DNA from 4 places in the Marinobacter sp. L-80 genome. Region 3 is predicted to be linked to each of the others. Evidence: predicted binding sites of a transcription regulator. Region 3 holds the regulator's gene; each other region holds the start of a gene.
The links. The regulator sigma-54, encoded in region 3, starts transcription at its own class of promoters, with help from an activator protein. The targets are predictions, from matches to a motif close to ANTGGCATNNANNTTGCTNT.

Region 1: glnK (P-II family nitrogen regulator) is a predicted target of sigma-54. The motif match lies at 3,631-3,650, and genes of this name have one in related genera.
Region 2: AC13E3_RS07585 (TorF family putative porin) is a predicted target of sigma-54. The motif match lies at 2,283-2,302, and genes of this name have one in related genera.
Region 4: flgB (flagellar basal body rod protein FlgB) is a predicted target of sigma-54. The motif match lies at 2,064-2,083, and genes of this name have one in related genera.

Annotation. Positions count from the first base shown of each region.
Region 1 is NZ_JBSXOI010000049.1:127,040-132,716, forward strand. It holds gene speA (biosynthetic arginine decarboxylase) at 1-658, opposite strand, end outside; gene speE (polyamine aminopropyltransferase) at 870-1,751, shown strand; gene AC13E3_RS05590 (ammonium transporter) at 1,826-3,109, opposite strand; gene glnK (P-II family nitrogen regulator) at 3,183-3,521, opposite strand; gene AC13E3_RS05600 (accessory factor UbiK family protein) at 3,903-4,157, shown strand; gene AC13E3_RS05605 (YifB family Mg chelatase-like AAA ATPase) at 4,221-5,677, shown strand, end outside.
Region 2 is NZ_JBSXOI010000056.1:54,909-60,585, forward strand. It holds gene AC13E3_RS07570 (amino acid ABC transporter ATP-binding protein) at 1-628, shown strand, start outside; gene AC13E3_RS07575 (OprO/OprP family phosphate-selective porin) at 795-1,877, shown strand; gene AC13E3_RS07580 (hypothetical protein) at 2,060-2,224, shown strand; gene AC13E3_RS07585 (TorF family putative porin) at 2,342-3,070, shown strand; gene AC13E3_RS07590 (adenosylmethionine--8-amino-7-oxononanoate transaminase) at 3,324-4,676, shown strand; gene AC13E3_RS07595 (16S rRNA (uracil(1498)-N(3))-methyltransferase) at 4,706-5,440, shown strand; gene AC13E3_RS07600 (YHS domain-containing protein) at 5,589-5,677, opposite strand, start outside.
Region 3 is NZ_JBSXOI010000077.1:523,702-529,378, forward strand. It holds gene AC13E3_RS22040 (KpsF/GutQ family sugar-phosphate isomerase) at 1-975, shown strand, start outside; gene AC13E3_RS22045 (KdsC family phosphatase) at 999-1,547, shown strand; gene lptC (LPS export ABC transporter periplasmic protein LptC) at 1,544-2,128, shown strand; gene lptA (lipopolysaccharide transport periplasmic protein LptA) at 2,112-2,678, shown strand; gene lptB (LPS export ABC transporter ATP-binding protein) at 2,656-3,381, shown strand; gene AC13E3_RS22065 (RNA polymerase factor sigma-54) at 3,533-5,059, shown strand; gene hpf (ribosome hibernation promoting factor) at 5,161-5,469, shown strand; gene ptsN (PTS IIA-like nitrogen regulatory protein PtsN) at 5,557-5,677, shown strand, end outside.
Region 4 is NZ_JBSXOI010000066.1:19,280-24,956, forward strand. It holds gene AC13E3_RS10475 (adenylate/guanylate cyclase domain-containing protein) at 1-891, opposite strand, end outside; gene AC13E3_RS10480 (Mpo1-like protein) at 893-1,204, opposite strand; gene AC13E3_RS10485 (nitroreductase family protein) at 1,360-1,911, shown strand; gene flgB (flagellar basal body rod protein FlgB) at 2,150-2,548, shown strand; gene flgC (flagellar basal body rod protein FlgC) at 2,593-3,042, shown strand; gene AC13E3_RS10500 (flagellar hook assembly protein FlgD) at 3,061-3,738, shown strand; gene AC13E3_RS10505 (flagellar hook protein FlgE) at 3,766-5,664, shown strand.

The DNA of each region.
Region 1 (5,677 bases), on a different contig from region 3:
ACTTTTCACCACCTGTGTTCTGCCAGTTGCCCTTGCCGATGGTTGCCAGACGCGCCCGCACGCCGATCAGGGGCGAAACGCCCAGGCTTTTTGCCTCCTCCAGGATAAGTGGCAGTTCGGATTTTTTCTCCACCACGATGAACACCCGGTGACCCAGGGTCTGGCCGATCAGGGCCAGGCGGATGTACTCCCGGTCTTTGTAGCCGTTGCAGACGATCACCGATCCCGGTTGCTGTGACATCGCCAGCACCGCCATCAATTCCGGCTTGCTGCCTGCTTCGAGGCCTATCTGCCCTTTAGAGGCAGCGGGCTCGGCGGCCAGCAGTTCCTCGACCACGCGGCGTTGCTGGTTGACCTTGATCGGGTAGACCGCTGTGTAACGGCCCTGGTAGGCATGTTCTTCTGCGACCTTGTTGAAGGCATTGCACAGTTTGTTGACGCGGTCGTGGAGGATATCAACGAAGCGCACCAGCACCGGCAACTGAATCCCGGAGTCGGTCAGTGTTCGGGTCAGCTCCGGCAGGTTGATCCGTGCCGGGCTCTGGCCCCGATCCGGACGAATCAGTACCTGTCCCTGGTCGTTGACACCTATGTAGCCATCGCTCCAGTGGGCAATGTTGTAAACCTTGTGGGCCGGGGTGGCGCTGGCTTCGCTCATGCTTGCTATCCTGTCAGGAAACACTGGCCGGCAGGGAATTGTTCGGCAGCCGGCTTCTGGCCGACATTGTATGGATTCCCGCCACGGGCTAAAAGAACCGGGCAGGGAAAATATCTGGCCGGTTGCCGCGATTATCGCTTTAGCTCACGGTAAGGCGTCCCTACAATACGCCCTTTTAACACAGCCCATGGCCCACATCGGGAGGCAAGACATGACAGCACTCAATGACGGCTGGTTTACCGAGGTATTCCAGGATCAGGGGACAGCGTTCTCCCTTCAGGTGAAAAAGAAGCTCCACGAGGAGCAGACACCGTTCCAGAAACTGGAGATCTACGAGACCGAGACCTTCGGCAACCTGATGGTTCTGGACGGCTGCGTGATGCTGACCACCCGCGATAACTTCCTGTACCACGAAATGATGACCCATCCGGCCCTGTTCACCCACCGGGACCCCAAAAAGGTGGTGATTGTCGGCGGCGGTGACTGTGGCACCCTGAAAGAGGTGCTCAAGCATCCGGGCGTTGAGGAAGCCTGGCAGGTGGAAATCGACGAGCGGGTAACCCGCATGTCGGAAAAATATTTTCCGGAGCTTTGCGAAGCGAACAGTGACCCGCGCGCCAATTTCTTCTTCGGAGATGGTATCCAGTGGATGCGGGACATTGAGCCGAACAGTGTCGACCTCATTATTATCGACAGCACCGATCCTGTCGGCCCGGCCGAAGGCCTGTTTGCCCTGGATTTTTACCGGGATGCCATGTTGGCGCTTCGAGAAGGCGGCATTATTGTCCAGCAGAGCGAATCACCGCTGCTGCACACCGACAGCATCATCAAGGGCATTCACGAGGACATGCGTAAGGCCGGATTCGAGCATGTGCAGACCATGCCATTCCCGCAACCGGTCTACCCCACCGGCTGGTGGAGCTGCACCATGGCCAGCAAGGAAAACCCGATCAAATACTTCCGCGAGGAAGATGCCAACAACCGGCCGTTCGTGACCCGATACTATAATTCCGGGGTTCATCACGGTGCCCTGGCGATGCCCCAGTTCATGGTGGATGCACTGGAAGATGAGGTCCGTCCGGAAGAAGGTTAAGGGGAAAGCGGGCAGACAAAGCAGACAAAAAAAGGGCGCCAGATGGCGCCCTTTTTCGTTGCTCGTGTCAACGATTACTGCTTGCCGCTGACAAACTCCGGATAGGCTTCCATGCCGCACTCGGACAGATCCACACCTTCGTACTCGTCTTCCTCGGAAACCCTGATGCCCATGACGGCTTTCAGGATGCCCCAGACGATCAGGCTGGTGACGAACACCCAGATGAAGATGGTGAGCATGCCGACCAGCTGACCCATGAAGGTAGCGTCTGCGTCGGACAGGAGAACCGCGAAGATACCCCAGATACCCACCACGCCGTGGACAGAGATGGCACCGACCGGGTCGTCAATGCGCAGCTTGTCCATGGTTACGATGGAGAAGACAACCAGGGTGCCGCCAATGGCGCCGATGATGGTGGCCAGCAGGGGAGAAGGATCCGCCGGCTCTGCAGTGATGGCAACCAGGCCAGCCAGGGCACCGTTCAGGGCCATGGTCAGGTCCGCTTTGCCGAACATCAGGCGTGCCACGATCAGGGCGGCAATCAGGCCACCGGCTGCAGCTGCGTTGGTGTTCAGGAACACGTTGGCAACTTCGTTGGCGACACCGATGCCACCCAGCTTCAGGGTGGAGCCGCCGTTAAAGCCGAACCAGCCCATCCAGAGGATGAAGGTACCAAGCGTTGCCAGGGGCAGGTTGGCGCCCGGGAAGGCACGGATTTCGCCTTTGGCGCCGTACTTGCCTTTACGGGCACCGAGGAGAAGAACGCCTGCCAGGGCCGCTGCTGCGCCTGCCATGTGAACGATACCGGAACCGGCGTAGTCGCTGTAGCTCAGCTCGTACATGCCGAATACCGCGTCGCCGTTCCAGGTCCAGGAACCCTGCATCGGGTAGATGAAGCCACACATAACGATGGCGAAAGCCAGGAAGGCCCAGAGCTTCATGCGCTCAGCCACGGCACCGGAAACGATGGACATGGCGGTTGCAACGAAAACAACCTGGAAGAAGAAGTCAGAAGCGCCACTGTATTCGCCCATGTCGCCGAAGCCGGCTTCAGTGGAGGCTGCAATAACGCCCGCGATCGCTGCGTCGTCCATCTCGGCAACGGTTGTTACACCGCTCAGGAAGATACCGCCGTCGTACATGATGTCGTAGCCGACAATCAGGTACATGGTACAGGCGACCGCAAACAGGGCCACGTTCTTGGTCAGGATTTCAGTGGTGTTCTTGGCACGCACCAGGCCGGCTTCCAGCATGGCAAAGCCAGCGGCCATCCACATGACCAGGGCACCGCAAATCAGGAAGTAAAAGGTATCCAGCGCATACTGGAGTTCAAAAATGTGATTAAGATTGCTTTCCATATGAAGCCCTCCGCACGAGGCTTTTCAGGTTATAAATTTTTTTGCGTTGGCTGATCGAAAAATCAGAGCTGGTTCAGACCGCTTCTTCGCCGGTTTCGCCAGTCCGGATCCGGATGGCTTGAGCCAGTTCAGTCACGAAGATCTTGCCGTCACCGATCTTGCCGGTGTTGGCCGCCTTGGTGATGGACTCGATAACTTGGTCCAGAAGGTTGTCGCCGATAGCAACTTCCACCTTCACCTTGGGCAGGAAATCCACCACGTATTCCGCGCCACGATAGAGTTCTGTGTGGCCTTTTTGCCGACCGAAGCCTTTGACTTCAGTGACGGTTACGCCTTGAACGCCAATCTCGGATAATGCCTCACGGACATCGTCCAATTTGAAAGGCTTGATGATCGCTGTCACAAGTTTCATTGCTTTCTCCTTGGTAAAGCCGTCTCAACAGTGAGGGCCCGTCGGCCGGTTGTTGAGCTCGGGATGCTGCCACCTCGCACACCAATCGTGCGGATTGCGTACGAGAGCTTTAGCATCGGGTATGCCAACGCAAAAAAATATATTTAAAACAACAGGCTACGATATCCGCGTACCAGAATGGCGCAAAGTTGTGCACCAAAATGAAGCGGGTAGCCGGCCAGTGAGCCAAATTGGAGCGGGCTGCCTGACCGTTCGACCGCTATTATAGGGCCGACCGCCTACAGTATGGCAGGGGCTGCGGTGTGATACACTCCTGCAAACCGGTAACAGGCCCTCTCTTTTAGTCGAAGCCGGATATTTCAGAAATGTGTGAGGTGATGTGTGAAAGGTCCACAGGATATTTTTGCTCAGCTGCAGGGCCAGTTTGGCCAGTTTGTACCGGACATGGCCCGCGCTGCACGGGAAGATTTTGAAACCCAGGCCCGGGCCACCGTGATGTCCGTCCTGTCCCGCCTGGAGTTGGTAACGAGGGAAGAGTTCGACGCCCAGCAGGCGGTCCTGCTGAAGACCCGTGAAAAGGTGGACGCACTCGAGAAGCGGGTAGCCGAACTGGAAAATTCCCTGCCAAAACAGTAAACCACGGACACGCCCGGCAGGACGCCGGGCAAGCAGTTCCGGTCATTACCATGGAAGGTTGTCATGCTTGCTATCGTTCATTCCCGCGCCACCATTGGCGTGTCGGCGCCCGCCGTTACCGTTGAAGTCCATCTCTCAGGCGGCTTGCCTGCGCTCTCGATTGTGGGGCTGCCGGAAACCGGTGTAAGGGAGAGCAAAGAGCGTGTTCGCAGTGCCCTTCTGAACGCCGGGTTCGAGTTCCCCGCCCGGAGAATCACCATTAATCTTGCCCCTGCCGACTTGCCCAAAGAGGGTGGTCGCTTTGATCTGCCTATTGCCCTGGGCATTCTGGCGGCCTCGGGCCAGATTCCGGCCGAGAGCCTTTCGGACTGCGAATTTCTCGGCGAATTGTCCCTTGATGGTGCATTGAGGCCGCTTAAAGGCGTGCTGCCGGCGGTATTAGCCGCCCGGCAGGAGCAACGAAACCTGCTGGTTCCCCAGGGCAATGCCGAGGAGGCGGCCCTGGCCAGCCAGGGTGACGTTCTGGCTTCCGGCCACCTGCTGGCCGTGTGCGAGCACCTGAGTGGCCGCGCCCGCCTGGTGCCGGTGCCCAGGTCCTCGCTGGAACAGGCGCCGGGCAGCAACAGGGAAGTGCCGGACCTGTCGGATGTCCGTGGTCAGCGAGTTCCCCGCCGTGCACTGGAAGTGGCTGCGGCAGGCAGCCACAATCTGCTGTTCTTCGGCCCACCGGGAACCGGCAAGAGTATGCTGGCCAGTCGTTTGCCCGGCATTCTTCCGGGGCTGGATGATGGCTCCGCCATGGAAGTCGCCAGCGTGCATTCGGTGGCCGGGCTGCCGATTCGGGCCGGGGGCTGGCGCCAGCCGCCTTTCCGGGCGCCCCATCATACCGCTTCAGCGGTGGCCCTGGTGGGCGGCGGCAGCAGCCCCAGGCCCGGAGAAATCTCACTGGCTCACCGGGGCGTACTGTTTCTCGACGAGTTGCCAGAGTTTGAACGCCGGGTGCTGGAGGTCCTGCGTGAGCCGATGGAAACCGGCGAAATCTCGATCAGCCGGGCAGCACGGCAGGTGAATTTTCCGGCGCGATTTCAGGTCGTGGCTGCAATGAATCCCTGCCCCTGTGGCTACAGTGGTCATCCCACCATCGAGTGTCAGTGTACGCCGCAACAGGTTACCCGTTACCGGTCGAAAATTTCCGGCCCCCTTCTGGACAGGTTTGATCTGCATGTGGAGGTGCCTGTGCAGGGTGGCGACGTATTGATGCAGTCGGGCGGGGATGGCGAAACCAGCGCCACCGTCCGGGAGCGTGTCCTGATTGCCAGAGCCCGGCAATCAGAGCGGGGTTGCCTGAATGCGGCCTTGTCCGGGCGTGCGTTGCAGGCTGCGTGCCGGCTGGATCGCCAGGGCGAGCAGTTGCTCACCGGTGCCATGGAAAAGCTGGGGCTTTCGGCCCGTGCACTGCACCGCATATTGCGAGTTGCCCGAACGCTTGCCGATCTTGAAGGCAGCGAGGAGCTACGACA
Region 2 (5,677 bases), on a different contig from region 3:
CTCCGGCAAATCCACCCTGATTCGCTGTGTGAACGGCCTTGAAGAATATGAATCCGGAACACTGGAAGTGGACGGCCAACAGCTCGCGCCCAAGAGCGGCAATCCGAAAGCTCTGGCTGAAATCCGCAAGGAAGTCGGCATGGTATTCCAACAGTTCAACCTCTTCCCTCACCTCACGGTGAAAAAGAACATCATGCTGGCGCCCAAGAAGGTCAAGGATGCTCCGGAAACTGTTGCCAATGCCACCGCCGAGCGGTTGCTCAACCGTGTGGGCATCGGCAACCAGGCCGACAAGTACCCCAGCCAGCTGTCCGGCGGCCAGCAACAGCGGGTCGCAATCGCCCGAGCGCTGGCGATGGAACCGCGCCTCATGCTGTTCGACGAGCCAACGTCAGCCCTGGATCCGGAAATGATCGGTGAAGTGCTGGACGTCATGCGCGAGCTGGCCAAAGAAGGGATGACCATGATGGTCGTCACCCACGAAATGGGCTTTGCCCGCGAAGTGGCCGACCGGGTGATCTACATCCACGAGGGCCAGATTGTCGAGCAAGGCAAACCCGAAGACGTCTTCGACAACCCCCAGAACGAACGCACCCAGTCATTCCTGTCACGGGTACTCGCGCACTGAGCTAAGCCGCCCAGGCAAAGCCCCTGCTTCCGGGGGCTTTTCTTCAGGTTTTTCTTTTTTCAGGGTCGACTAATTGGTTTTCTGTAACTTTTTCGCAATGTTAGCCAAATTTACTTACCCCGGTGTTCCAAAATACACAAGCAAACCGACAAGGTAAGAGAAAACCATGGCTAAGAAATATTTGAGCTTGATGCTGGCGGTTTCCGCTGTTTCCGCACAGGCCGGTACTGTTACGACTGACGGTGAGGACCTGGTGATCAATACCGAGAGTGGTATTGAGGTCAAAACGTCTGATGATTTGGCATCCTTTCAGCTTGGTGGCCGTATCCAGTGGGATTACGACGCAACGCAGTCGGATGACAACGGCGTTGATACCAAGGATTTTGATGTGCGGCGTGCACGCTTATACGTCAAGGGCCATTATGGCGACTGGGCCTACAAGACTCAGTTTAACGTCGCGGAAAGTGAGGGTGCCGACGGCGGTGACGTCGAAGACCTTTACATTCGGTACCTGGGGTTTGGCTCAGTTGCAAGCGTCACCATCGGTAAGCAGAAAGAGCCTTTCGGCCTGGAAGAACTGACAAGCTCGAAAGACATTTCCGCGCTAGAGCGCTCCGCCATGACCGAGCGTTATGCTCCCGGACGCAGTGGCGGTATTCAGCTGAGCGGAAAGGGAAGTAACTGGACCTACGGTATCGGTTATTTTGAAGCGGATGGTGACGGCAGCAACGACTTCAATAATACGGCGATAACGGCACGGGGTACGTTTGCGCCGATTCAAACGAATGATGCCGTTGTTCATCTTGGCGCGGGTTATACCACGCGTGAGGCCGATGTTCAGGCTGATGAAATCGATACCTACAATCTGGAACTGGCTGGCCGTATGGGGCCTTTCCACGCTCAGGCCGAATACTTCGATTCCGAGGAAGGGCAGTTGGATGTCGATGGCTACTACGTGCAGCTCGGCTGGGTCATTACCGGAGAGAGTCGCCCCTACAAAGCGGGCGTGTTTAAGCGGGCAAAGCCGTCATCGCCCAGAGGTGCCTGGGAAGTAATCGCCCGTTTTGAAGAGGGTGATGGAAAATACAGTGATGTGGGGCTGGCCACAACCGACGGCGAGCAAACGACGCTGGGTGTCAACTACTACGCCAATAAGAATGTCCGACTCGGCATGAGCTACATGGATGGCGAGCAAGCCAGCGGCGAAAGCGGAGATGAGGTCCGTGCGCGGTTCCAGTATGCGTTTTGATCATGCATGATCCCCGGTTCCGCTTATGTAAGGCTCAAGCCAAATGGTAAAATTGCTGTATAAACAGCAAGATGGTTATTGGGTTTGGGTTCTGTCCGCGTTGGCGCTGATACTGGCGAGATAAAGAGTTAATCAGGTTTCAGGGGCAGATTTTTCTGCCCCTTTTTTATGGTGCGCCCGACATGGCGCGCAGCGCGTTGACCGGCGTTGTTCCGGCACAGCGCCGGGGCTGGCCGGATGACTTTGGGCGCAAAAAGGTCAAGGGCGACCAGGCTGGCACTAAAATCGAGCGCCACCCTGATCGAACGATGGATATCGCTCCATTTTGGGGCGCCGCGGATTTATGAATCGGACTTCGCCACTGCTTTTTAGATTTAAAGTTATAATAAACAATAAGTTATAATGATTGGCACCTTGTTTGCTCTTGAGGAATGCGAAAAGCGCAACTTAAAAAGGTGTACATAATGGATAAGCAAGTTCTCAGAAAATCCGGATTGCTCGGTGTTGGTCTGTTTGCAGTTCTTCAGGCAACTCCTTCAATGGTCAGCGCTGACGTAAGCGCCAATGTAGGCGTCTCCAGCAATTACCTCTTCCGTGGCGTGACACAAACAGACAATTCAGCTGCTGTCCAGGGTGGGCTCGACTACGAGCATGCGTCCGGCTTGTATGCCGGTGTATGGGGTTCCAATGTGGATTTTGGCGACGGGACCAGTTATGAGTTTGACCTCTATGCGGGTTACTCGGGCGCTATCAACGATATCGGATATGACGTCGGGTATATATATTATGCTTACCCGGACGCTCCCGCCTCTATTGATTTCGGGGAGATATACGGGGAGCTGAGTTACGGGTATTTATCCGCGGGGCTAGCCTATACAGTAAACAGTGACAACAGCACACCAGGGCTGTTCGTGGAAGGTGATGTCTTCTATTACCTGAGCGCCCACATGCCATTGGAAAATGATTTCAGTGCAGGTGTTACATTAGGCTACTACGACTTTACCGACGACAAAAAACCGTCCGTGGGCGAGGCGAGCTATGGACACGCCGCCGTCAACGTGACCAAGGATGCGGGAACGCTCGGCTCCGTCAGTATCAATCTGGAATATTCGGATATCGACCCGGACAGCGCCCTTGGCTCCGTCAACTCGGATGATCCGAAATTCTGGCTTGGCTGGAGTAAAAGCTTCTGATTACGGACGCTTTTCCAGTGATTTTGGTCAAGTGAAAGCAGGCCCGGTCAATGGGCCTGCGTCCTGAAATCCTGCTACAGTAAATTATTGGGATTTTTTAATCCCCGTCCCATCAGCGTCCCCTTAGTCTTTCTTAAGGAATTCCGAGGCTCTGGAAGTTTGTCGGCATTGGCCAGTCGCCGCTGTTAACGGTAATATCCGCACAGGTTAACCGCCGACAATCCAGAACACGACCGTCTGATGGAGAATTCTCATGCGCAATGCTGACCTCGTCGCCCGTGGCCTCAAATCCGTGTGGCATCCCTGCACCCAGATGAAAGACCATGAAGGAACCCTGCCACTGGTCCCGATCAAGCGGGGCGAAGGTGTCTGGCTGGAAGACTTTGAGGGCAACCGGTTCATCGACGCCGTGAGCTCCTGGTGGGTCAACCTGTTCGGCCATGCCAATCCGAGAATCAACGCCGCGATCCAGGAACAAATTGGCCAGCTTGAGCATGTCATCCTGGCCGGCTTTACCCATGAGCCCGTGGTCAACCTGTCCGAGCGCCTGATTGAGGCAACTCCGGAAGGACTCAACAAATGCTTTTACGCCGACAACGGCTCGTCCGCGATCGAAGCCGCCCTCAAGATGAGCTTCCACTACTGGAAAAACCACGGTAAACCGGGCAAGAAAAACTTCGTGAACCTGAGCAACAGCTACCATGGGGAAACTCTGGGCGCACTGGCCCTCGGCGATGTATCTCTGTACAAGGACACCTACCAGCCTTTGTTGATGGAAGTCCTGACGGCGCCCTCCCCAGATGCGTTTAACAAAGAACCGGGTGAGACCGATGAGGATTACGCACTGCGCCAGTTTGAGGCCATGGAAACACTGCTGGCCGAGAAGCACGACGAAATCTGCGCCGTGGTGGTGGAGCCGCTGATCCAGTGCGCCGGCGGCATGCGCATGCACCATCCCATCTACCACACCAAACTGCGGGAAGCCTGCGACCGCTATGGCGTGCACCTGATTGCCGATGAGATTGCCGTTGGTTTTGGCCGCACCGGCACCCTGTTTGCCTGTGAGCAGTCGGGCATCACTCCGGATTTCATGTGCCTGTCCAAGGGGCTCACCGCCGGCTACCTGCCTCTGTCGGTGGTACTGACCACCGATGATGTCTACAACGCCTTCTACGACGACTATGAGACCCTCAAGGCGTTTCTGCACAGCCACAGCTACACGGGCAACCCCATTGGCTGCGCCGTGGCGTTGGCGACCCTGGACATCTTCCGGGATGACAATGTGATTGAGAGCAACCGCGCGCTCTCCACGTGCATGGCCAAATCCGTCGCCCATCTTGCGGAGCACCCCAATGTCGGCGACATTCGCCAGCATGGCATGACCATGGCGGTGGAAATGGTGAAAGATAAAGCGTCGAAAACGCCCTTCCCCTGGCAGGAGCGCCGTGGCATTCGTGTTTACCAGCATGCATTAACCCGCCAGGCCTTGCTTCGCCCCCTGGGTAATGTGGTTTACTTCATGCCGCCTTACGTGATCACCGAAGAACAGATCCGCCATCTGGGCCAGGTTGCGACGGAAGGCATTGAGATCGCAGTTCGCGACTGACAGCCGCCCGGAATCTGAGAGACCAGCTCATGCGCATACCCCGCATCTACACCGATTCCGCCCTCACCGAGGGCGGCACCGCAGCACTTGATGACAACGCCGCACAACATGTGGGCCGGGTATTGCGCATGCAGCCGGGACAGGAGCTGCTGCTTTTCAACGGTGATGGCAACGACTACCCCGCCACCATTTCCAGTGCCAGCAAGAAGAACGTGGAAGTCCAGGTTGGTACTCCGCAGGCCAACGCTACCGAATCCCCCCTGGAAATCGTTCTCGGCCAGACTCTCTCCAAGGGTGACCGCATGGACTACGCAGTGCAGAAAGCGGTGGAAATGGGCGTTACCCGCATCGTGCCGCTGAGCACAGAACGGTGCGACGTAAAACTCAAGGGCGACCGGGAAGACAAGCGCCTGCGCCACTGGCAATCCGTCGCCATCAGCGCCGCCGAGCAATGCGGTCGCGCCCGGGTGCCCGAGATCCTGCCGGTGATGACCGTTTCCCAGTGGCTGGAACACAGCCGGGACTGCGAAGTGCGTCTTGTCCTTCACCACCGTACCGAGCATGCACTCAAATCCATTATCCCCCCCGAACGCGTCGCCCTGATGATCGGCCCCGAGGGCGGCCTTTCCCCCGAGGAAATCGCCCAGGCGGAAAAAGAAGGTTTCCTGCCGGTGGCCCTGGGCCCTCGGGTACTGAGAACCGAAACCGCACCGGTTGCAGCCATGGCGCTTTGTCAATGGCTATGGGGCGATATCGGCAGCTGACCAACCCCGACCGTGCCGCCGTCTCGATCTGGCGCCCACGTCATCGACATAGAGGGGTCGGCGACATAATCCCTGTCAGCCTGCAGCAAAGCCGGGCATCACTCAACAGCCAGGGCGGCGCCGATCACGATCACGAATGCTGCCAGGTTCACCCACGCCTTGACCCATGCTGCCGGTGCGCCCGAACATACCGTTCGGGGTCCGCGTCGAACTGTTCGCGGCAAGCCGTCGCACAGA
Region 3 (5,677 bases):
GAACAGACTGCCCACGATTTCCGATCTTCTGCCATCCGCGCCATTCGCATCGAGCGTGACGCCATTGATGCACTTGAAAGCCGGATCGACGACCAGTTCACCCGTGCCTGCGAAGTCATCATGAACTGCAAGGGCCGTGTTGTCGTGACCGGCATGGGAAAATCCGGCCACATCGGCAACAAGATAGCGGCCACCCTTGCCAGCACCGGTACACCGTCGTTTTTCGTGCATCCCGGAGAAGCAAGCCACGGCGACATGGGGATGATCACACCGCAGGACGTTGTCATCGCCATTTCCAACAGTGGCAACACCAGCGAGGTGGTCACGATTCTGCCCCTGATCAAACGTATGGGCGCCCCGCTGATCAGCATGACCGGCAATGCCACGTCCACCCTGGCCCGGGAAGCCGTCGCCAACCTGGACGTCAGCGTTATGGTGGAAGCCTGCCCCCTGGGCCTGGCGCCCACCTCCTCAACAACGGCCACCCTGGTCATGGGGGATGCGCTGGCCGTTGCACTGCTTGAGGCCCGCGGATTCAGTGCCGAGGATTTTGCGTTCTCCCATCCCGGAGGCAGCCTCGGCCGCCGGCTGCTGCTTCGGGTTTCCGACATCATGCATACAGGCGATCAGATTCCCGTTGTTAACGAGGGCACACCCCTGAGCGGCGCTCTCCTTGAAATCTCCCGCAAAGGTCTGGGTATGACCACCGTCGTAAACGGGGAAGGCACGCTTACCGGCATATTTACGGACGGTGACCTGCGCCGGACTCTGGACCGGTCAGTTGATATTCATCATACGCCCATCAACGAGGTGATGACGCGGAATGGTAAAACCATCCAGGCTGATCATCTGGCGGCGGAAGCGCTGAATATCATGGAGGAAATGAAGATCAATGCCCTGCCCGTGACGAACGATAGCGGTGCTCTAATCGGCGCCATCAACATGCACGACCTGCTGCGGGCCGGCGTCATCTGATGGGCCATGAGGAGTTTTTCAACATGAAGCATCAATGGCCTGAGCCACTGCTGGAAAAAGCCGCCAAAATTCGACTGATCGCACTGGATGTGGACGGCATCATGAGCGATGGCAAGCTTTACTTCAGCGCCAACGGTGATGAACTCAAGACGTTCAACATCCTGGACGGCCTGGGACTCAAACAACTCATGGCAGCCGGCATTACTGTCGCCGTTATTACCGGTCGGAAGTCACCCCTGACCGAAAAGCGCATGCGGGATCTGGGCATCCCCCATCTGATGCAGGGGCGTGAGGACAAGAAAGTGGCCCTGCAGGAACTGGTCAGCACCATGGATCTCAGCCCTGAGGCCATCGCCTACATGGGTGATGATCTGCCAGACCTGCCGGCGCTCCGGTTTGCCGGGCTGGGAATCACCGTACCCAATGGTTACTGGCTGGTGCAGCAACATGCCGATTACTGCACCCGAACCCGGGGTGGCGAGGGCGCGGTGCGAGAAGCCTGCGACCTGCTGCTGACTGCCCATGGCAAGCTGGATGCTGCGCTTGCACCCTACCTGGAGCTCAAGGCGTGAACTGGCTCCCGGACAGGCCCTGGCTGCGAACACTGGCGCTGGCTGGCACCGTGGTGGCCGCGGTCTTTTTGCTCTGGCAAAGCGATGAACCGCCGGTCATTGATGATGAGGCAGCCGCACTGCGGGGCGATGCCGAACCGGACGGCTTTGTGGTCAATGGCAATTACACGTCATTCGACGAATCGGGCAAGCTGAAAATCCGGTTCTCCAGCCCCCGCATTGAGCAGTTTGAAGAAGGTAACCTGGCCACCATGGAGTCTCCCCGTGCCGAACTGTATGGCGGCGACAATGTTCTGCCCTGGATTGTTGAAGCCGAGAATGGCAGCCTGCTGCAGAACCAGAACCTGGTCTATCTCACTGACAATGTCCGGATTCAGCGCAGTATTGGTGAACGGGACGCCACTCTGACAACATCAACACTGACGCTGGATAATGACCGGGGCATGGTATATACAGACGCACCCGTAGAAATACGCGACGTTACCGGCATAACCCGGGCCACGGGCATGAAAGCGTGGATTGACGAGCGGATTCTGGAACTGAACTCCCAGGTGGAAGGACGCTATGAAACCGGAAACTAACCGATACCGGAGCCTGCTGGCCGCCCTGCTGACAGTCGCAATGGCTGGCCCGGTGGCGGCTTTCGACCTTGATTCCGACATCCCCATCAAGGTTACCGCCGACAACGCCCGCCTGGACGATGGCCAGGGCATTGCCACTTACACCGGCGATGTGGAACTTGAACAAGGCAATACCCGCCTGAACGCGGAGCGTGTGGTCCTGTACCGTACAGAGAACGGCCTGAGCCGCATCGAGGCCTCCGGAACCCCCGCAAGATACAGGCAACCGGCGCGCGAAGGTGGAGGTGAAACCGACGCCCGCGCCCTGAATATTACCTGGTCCGCCACCGACAGCCAGCTGACCTTTGAACGGGAAGCGGTGATTGAGCAGAATGGCAACCTGTTCCGCGGCGACGTGATTCACTATGATACCGCTGGCCGCGTTGTAACCGCAGAAGGCGGCGCCGAGACCGGCGATGGCACTGGCCGGGTAGAAATGGTGATCCAGCCGCGAAGCGCCGACAGACGCACTGACAAACAGGAAACCGATGGCAGTTCTGAGAGCCAGTAACCTGGCAAAGAGTTACAAACAGAAAAAAGTGGTTATCGATGTGTCCCTGGAAATCCGAAGCGGGGAAATTGTTGGACTGCTAGGCCCCAACGGCGCCGGGAAAACCACCTGTTTCTACATGATCGTGGGGCTGGTACCTGCCGATCACGGGCGGATAACTATCGACAGCCGGGATATCACGCCGCTGCCGATGCACGGTCGGGCCCGCCAAGGCATCGGCTATCTGCCACAGGAAGCCTCGGTTTTCCGCAAACTGTCTGTGCGCGACAACATCATGGCGATCCTTGAGACGCGGCAGGGCCTGACCAAGGCAGACCGGCAGAAAAAGCTCGAGGAGCTGCTGGAGGAATTCCACATCACCCATATACGGGACAGCGTTGGTATGGCCCTGTCCGGTGGTGAGCGGCGACGGGTGGAAATTGCCCGGGCCCTGGCCATGGAGCCGGCTTTCATCCTGCTGGATGAGCCCTTCGCCGGTGTGGACCCCATATCCGTCAGTGACATCAAACACATCATCCGGCACCTTCGGGACAAAGGCATTGGCGTTTTGATCACCGACCACAACGTGCGTGAGACCCTGGACATCTGCGAGAATGCCTACATTGTTTCCGGCGGCCACATCATCGCCTCCGGCAATGCCGACGCCATCCTGGCCAACCAGCAGGTCAAGGAAGTCTATCTCGGCGACGAATTCAGACTCTGACACCCAATGGCTGATTGTTTTGATGATCTGTAGCAAGTAAACTCGGCAAAGAACTTGCTAGGGTAAATTAAAATCACGGCAAGTAACCGGCATATAAAGATTTTTTCACGACTTATGACACAACGCGCTGATGAGTGACGGATCCTGAACCATGGTTATGAAAGCCTCCTTACAGTTAAAGCTGGGTCAAAGCCTGACCATGACGCCCCAGCTGCAACAGGCGATCCGGCTTCTCCAGCTCTCCACTCTCGACCTCCAGCAGGAAATCCAGCAGGCACTGGAATCCAACCCCATGCTGGAGACCTCCGAGGACGATGACCAGACCGACGCAGCCAGCGAAAACGACGAGCGCGAGGCCAACGCCACCGAGTCCGCCGCTGAAGCTGCCCCGGAACCGGCCAGCGACTGGGATGAATCCGAGAACGGCCCGGACTGGTCCTCGGAGAACGAGATTCCTGACAACATTCCGGACGATCTGCCGGTTGATACCGCCTGGGACGACATCTACCAGTCCGCACCAGCGCCGGCAGCCCGCAACGACGACGAAAACGATCACGATTTCGAAACCCGTAATTCCCCGACCGAAACGCTTCAGGATCACCTGGAATGGCAGCTCAATCTGACGCACCTCAGTGAACGGGACCAGGCCATTGCCCATGCCCTGATGGATGCAGTGGACGAACGGGGCTATATCACCAGCCCGCTGGAGGAAATCCACGCCGGACTGCTGGATGAGAACGATGAAGACCCCCTTGAACTGGATGAAGTGGAAGCCGTGCTTCACCGCCTGCAACACTTTGATCCGCCCGGCGTGTTTGCCCGGGACCTACAGGAATGCCTGCTGATCCAGCTCAACCAGCTGCCGCCGGAAACACCCTGGCTGGCCCAGGCACGCCTTGTAATTACCCATTACATCAACCTGCTGGGCAACCGCGATTACGCCCAGTTGCTGCGCCGCAGCCGCCTGAAAGAAGACCAGTTGCGGGATGTCCTGGCGCTGATCACCGGCCTGAATCCGCGGCCGGGCGATGTCATTGACCGGGCCGAACCCGATTATGTGATTCCGGACGTGATCGTTCGCAAACACAATGGCCGCTGGCGTGTTGAGCTGAATCCTGAAATTGCACCGCGCATCCGGGTCAATGCCAGCTATGCTTCTCTTATAAGGCGTGCGGACAGCAGTGCCGACAACACCTACCTGCGGGATCAGTTGCAGGAGGCGAAATGGTTTATCAAGAGCCTGCAGAGCCGCAATGAAACCCTGCTGAAAGTGGCGACCCGTATTGTCGAGCACCAGCAAGGATTCCTGGATCAGGGTGAAGAAGCCATGAAACCGCTGATCCTCTCTGATATCGCCCAGGCGGTTGAGATGCATGAGTCCACGATTTCCCGGGTCACCACCCAGAAATACATGCACACCCCCCGGGGAATTTTCGAGCTGAAATATTTCTTCTCCAGCCATGTCAGCACTGACGAAGGCGGTGAATGTTCTTCCACGGCGATCCGCGCGATGATCAAAAAGCTGATTGCCGCGGAAACGCCCAAAAAGCCGTTGAGCGACAGTAAAATTGCAGCCATGCTAGGAGAACAGGGAATCAAGGTTGCGCGACGCACCGTTGCCAAGTACCGGGAGGCCATGCACATTCCGCCTTCGAACGAACGCAAGCGGCTGGTCTGAACACCCCGGGGTCCGGGCGCAACGTACTATTCGCCGGCGCATAATGCGCCAGCACCCAGACCGGCTCCCGGGAGCCGGCACGATGACAACAGGAGACGCCTATGCAACTCAATATTTCAGGCCATCACGTAGAACTGACTCCCGCACTGAAGGATTATGTTTCAGAGAAGTTCGAGAAGCTCGAGCGTCACTTTGACCACATCAGTAACTGCCAGGTGACCCTGGAAGTGGAAAAGGTGCGCCAGATTGCGGAAGCCACGTTGCATGTGGTTGGTGGTGAGATTCACGCAAAGGCAGAAAATGAGGATATGTACGCAGCCATCGATGCCCTGATCGACAAGCTTGACCGTCAGATCCTCAAGCACAAGGAAAAGAATGTAGACCGGATGCACGGAAACGGCTCTCGCTAACTGACTGTTTTCATGCAATTCATCTAATCGAGCTGCGACATGAGTAACGTGTCGCAGCCTTTTTTTTAACGGAAACGCAGTCGATCCATGAGCGACACATCCCTGACCATAGAGAACATTCTTGCTCCGGAGCTCACCCTCTGCAGGGTAGCTGCGTCCAGCAAGAAACGGGCCCTGGAGTTTATTGCCGAGCAGATAAACCATCAGG
Region 4 (5,677 bases), on a different contig from region 3:
CACCATGATGGAATCGCCGACGAACTTGTCGATGGTGCCGCCATATTTCAGGGCCACTTCCGACATTTCATTGAAGTAGTGATTCAGTAACTCAGTCAGGGCCTCGGGTTCCATTTCCTCAGACAATTCGGTGAAGCCTTTGATGTCAGAGAAAAACACCGCCAGTTTCTTGCGCTGGGTTTCCAGTCTCACGTCCCGCTCACCGGTGAAGATCGACTGCCAGACTTGAGGCGAGAGATATTTGGACAGTTTGTGTGAAAGCGCGATGGACTGCTCCCGCTGGTTCTGGATCTGGGTCTTTGCCAGCATCAACGCCCGTGCCTGCTGGTGGGAATAGTAAGCCGTAACGCAAATATAAAGCCCGGTGGATAAAATCGACACGATGCTGGTCAGCAGGGGCGAGTGTGGTCCGTCTGCCGGGCCGACGATCGCAACCGCCCCCGCAATGGAGGCCGCCATGAAGCCGGTGCCCAGGACCCACTGACGGATACCACCAACAATCAGGCAACTGAACATCAGCATCAGTGCAACGGCGAGGGAGGGGATGACGATCAGCCCGATGCAACCAATGAAAGCGCCACCAACCACGCAATCAAATATCAGCATTTTCTGACGGATGCGTGGCGAATTCCTGAGGAAAGTGCGGCGAGTCAGGGCATGGGCGATGTGGGGCCAGGTGAGGGCCCCGGCAACCAGCCAGAGAAGCCATTGCGGAAAGGCGCCCTGGAGAACGCCGGTTACGATAATGGCGGCGGTTGAGGTGTATGCCAGTACCCGGCCATTGTAATCGGGCATCGGGGGAATGGCGATCGGGTTGCCCGCCGCCTCGGACGAGAGGGCTCTGCCAGCTGAGCTACTGGCATTACGCAGGTCTGCCGGGGCACTCATCATTTCAGAAACGGATCCTGCCAATGAGCATGTCGCGGAACATGACCCAGTCACCCATAAGGCTGTACAGTGGATATTTGAAGGTAGCGGGGCGATTTTTTTCAAACTTGAAATGACCAACCCACGCAAAGCCATAGCCTATGACCGGCAAGGCCAGAAGCCACAACAGCTTGCCCGAAGCCAGAGCCCATACGGCGACTATCAGGACCAGGAGACTTCCAGCGAAATGCAAACGGCGACAGGTGACGTCGCTGTGCTCTTCGAGGTAGTACGGATAAAATTCGGAAAAGTTATTGAAGGTTTGCTGGTTGCTCATTGTGTTGCCACTCAACGTTGTACGACCGCGTCATTTATAATTGTTGGTAGACCCGACTACGACTAAAGGTTAACAGCATTACGTAGAACCCACAATTCACAGCCATGAATTGTGTTCGTACCTATATTTCAACAGTCTTTAAACAGCGAGCAGATATGACCGCAGTTACCGATTTCCTCCTGAACCGCTCCTCTGAACCGAGGCTGGAATCACCCGCGCCGGATTCGACAACCCTCGAAAGGGCCTTTTCCTGCGCGGCGCGTGCACCGGACCATGCACTGCTCAGGCCCTGGCGCTATCTGGTGATCGAGGGTAAAGGCCTTGAAGCCCTGGGAGAGCTGTTTGCGTCCACCTGTGCCAATAACAGCGATGAGAAAGAAATCGAGAAGCTCCGGCGTGCCCCCCTTCGCGCACCCATGGTCATAGTTGGTATCGCGTCGCCGAGGACGCATCCCAAAGTACCGGAAATCGAGCAGGTCATGTCGGCAGCTGCCGGCATGAGTTTTGTTGAGCTTGCCCTTCAGGATGCCGGTTTCGGCGTGATGTGGAGAACAGGCGGCGTTGCCTACCACTCCTCGGTTCACCAGGGGTTGGGCCTGGAAGAGCATGAACAGATTGTTGGCTTTCTCTACACCGGTACGGTCTCGGCATCCAAGCCGTCTGTGCCCAGACCGGCGGTGGACGAGTTTGTGAGTCATTGGCCCTGAGACCTTGTTGAATACCCCCGGCTTCTGCCGGGGGAAGCAGCTTGCCGCTTTTTCTTGCCCTTTTCCTTTCTCCTTTCCCGTAACCGCTACTCGGATTCTCTGCAGGGCCTGCCAACACTGGGTTTCCTGACAAATTAACACCTGACCATAAATCTGGCATTCAGCTTGCTTTAGTCCTGTCAAAGAGCACAGCCGGCAAAAACAGCTCGGCATACCAGTGCAGTTTTCGGGAGGCAACATGGCAATTACGTTTGATTCGGCTCTGGGCATTCATCAACACGCGGTTGAAGCGCGTGTTAAACGCGCCGAAGTTCTGGCAAACAACCTGGCAAACGCCGACACCCCGGGTTTCAAGGCGCGGGATCTGGATTTCCAGGCCATGATGCAGAAGGCCCAGGAGCAGGTCAGCGGATTCCAGATGGCCAAAACCCATGACGCGCACATGGATACCTCGCCATCGGCGTCGGAAAGCGATTTGATGTATCGGGTTCCCCATCAGCCGTCGGTTGACGGCAATACGGTAGACGCCCAGCAGGAGCAGACCCGGTTTATGCGCAACGCCATGGATTTCCAGGCCAGCTTCCAGTTTTTGAACAGCAAGTTCAGCGGTTTGACCAAAGCCCTGAAGGGCGAATAAGCCGCAGTCACGGGGTTAGCGAAGGTTAGCGAAGGAGAATTTTCATGTCACTGGGCAGCATTTTTGACATCGCCGGTTCCGGCATGACCGCGCAATCACTGCGGCTGAATACAACCGCGTCCAACATTGCCAATGCAGAAACGGCAAGTTCCAGCACGGGGGAAACCTATCGCGCCAGGAAGCCGGTTTTCTCGGCGATTCAGCAGTCTCTGATGAATCCCGGGCAGGGAGGCTTGCCCATGGCTGCCGATGAGGGGCCGGGCGCCGGCGTGAGGGTTGACGGTATTGTCGAAAGTGATGCGGAGCTGCAGATGCGCTACGAGCCCCATCACCCGGCGGCCAACGAGGACGGCTACGTCTACTACCCCAATGTGAATGTGGTTGAAGAGATGGCGGACATGATGTCGTCGTCCAGAAGTTTCCAGATGAATGTGGATGTCATGAACACAGCCAAGTCCATGATGCAGCGCATTCTGACTCTCGGTCAGCAGTAACAGGGTGAGGAGCACAATATGACTGCAGTAAATGCAACAGACGCGTCGGATGTTCTGAGCCAGTACCAGCTGAAGCAACAGAATGGCGGCCAGGGCACCAGCGAGTTGGGTCGGAACGAGTTCATGGAACTGATGCTGGCCCAGCTGAAGAACCAGAACCCGCTGGAACCCCAGGACAACGGTGAATTCATCTCCCAACTGGCCCAGTTCAGCTCGCTGGAGGAAATGCAGAACCTTTCCGGTACGGTTGAGGATGTGGTGGGTCAGTTCCGTTCCAGCCAGGCGCTGCAGGCCTCTGCCATGGTCGGCAAAACCGTGCTTGCCCCTTCCCAGATCGGGGTTCTGGGTGCGGACGGTGAGATCAGCGGCACCGTTGAAGTGCCGGCATCGACCGGTGGCCTTCGGCTTTCGATTCAGGGTCAGAATGGTGAGCGGGTTCGCCAGATCGACATGGGTAGTAGTCCGGCAGGGGTGACCTCGTTCCGCTGGGATGGCCAGGACGGCAACGGCAATCCCTTGCCGCCGGGCGCCTACCGGATTGTGGCCGAGGCTTCCTACCCGGATGGGCCGCAGCAGTTGGGTACGATGGTAAGTGCCAATGTTGACAGCGTGTCCCTGGGCCAGGGTGGCTCCATTACCCTGAATCTTGCAGGCATGGGCTCCATCGCCCTGTCTGATGTAAAACAAATTAACTGATACCGGTGAAACACCAAGGGGTGAACCATGGGATTTAATACGGGTTTGAGTGGCCTTCGCGCGGCATCGGTGGATCTGGACGTCACCGGCAACAACATTGCCAACGCCAGTACCGTTGGTTTCAAGGGCAGCAAGGCCCAGTTTGGCGATCTATACGCCAGCGGTTTCCTGAGCGCAGGCACCAACCCGATCGGCGACGGTGTCCGGGTCCAGGACGTTAAGCAGTCTTTTGGGCAGGGCAACATCAGCTTCACTGACAATGGCCTGGACATGGCGATTGCCGGCGATGGTTTCTTTATCCTGAACAACGGCGGCGAGATTCGTTATTCCCGCGCAGGACAGTTCGGCATTGATAAGGAAGGCTATGTAACGAACAACCAGAATATGCGGGTACAGGGATACACCGCGGACGAGGACGGCAACTTGTCTGGCATCCGGGGAGATTTGCAGATTGCAACAGACAACCTGGCTCCGAGAAGGACGACAAACCTCGACTCCGATCTGAATCTTGATTCCAGGGAGTCCGTGCTGGAAACCCGTGTTCGGGATGTCGGGCCTCTCACTCTTGCTTCCATACAGGGCGAGAGCTTTGATGTGCAGTATTCGGACGGCTCGCCTGCCTTCAACGTGAATATTGACCCTGCAGCCAGTGCCCGTGAAGCGGCCTCCACTATCAACGATGCGCCTGGATTGAGTGCTTCGGCCACAACGACGGCGACTTTTGACGGCACGCCGGCTCTTGATGACGCCTTCATCTCTGGCGCCAGTTCGTTTTCATTCAGCCTCGATATCAATGGATCGCCGCTGACCTTGGACACGTCAAATATCAATTCCCTGCAGGATCTGGTTGATTCAATCAACAACTCCAGCGAGACCGCAATTTCCGCTTCGATTGTCACCGGAGGCGGGGGCAGCGATGTTCTGCGAGTGATTCATAACCAGGGTGAGACGCTCGACTTTACCTTTGCCGATGGTAATGGCAACGGCGATACCGGCACCGTCGAAGGTGATGTGAACGTGACTGCGGACCGGTCGGTGGCGGGAATCACATCAACCACCGCTGACAATGATTTTGAGGTTGCGTTCAACGCGTCGCCAATCCGCGTCACCAATCAATTCAATCCGCTGGATCAGCGTACCTATAACCACGCTACATCCACCACGATCTACGACAGCCTGGGTAATTCCCACGAACTCACACAGTTCTTTGTGAAGAATCCGTCCCCAGGCAATGGTGTCGGGGTGAGCGAATGGTCGGTGTATGCCCAGATTGATGGCGAGTTTGTTGGTGGCACCGACGTGACTCCCTACACTGCAAGATTCGATCAGGGCGGTGCTCTTCAGTCGATCGATGGCGACCCCAGTGGCGAAATCGTTATTGATGACTGGATACCCAAAGACAGCGACGGCCAGCCAAATGGGGCGGATGGCCCTCCTGCTGCCGGCGAGGTGGTAGTAACACCCATTCCTGAGCCACCGACAACATCGGCTTTTGTGATCAATCTCAGTGGCACAACGCAATATGGCGCTGCGTTTGGCGTGAACGACCAACAGCAGAATGGCTATACCACTGGCCGGCTTTCTGGTCTGGACGTATCGGATCAAGGTGTTCTGTTTGCCCGATACACCAACGGCCAATCCCAGGCTCTGGGCCAGGTCGCGTTGGCCTCGTTCAATAACACCAACGGTCTGTCTCCCGTAGGCGATACGTCTTGGGTGGAAACGTTCGAATCCGGTCAGCCGATCATAGGTGCCCCGGATACCGGCACGCTGGGTTCTATCAAGGCCAGCTCGGTGGAGGAATCCAACGTGGACTTGTCGGCGGAACTGGTCAACCTGATCATCGCCCAGCGGAACTATCAGGCCAATGCCAAGACCATTGAAACCTCCGATGCGGTCACCCAGACCATCATCAACCTCCGTTAAGTTCGCGAGCTAG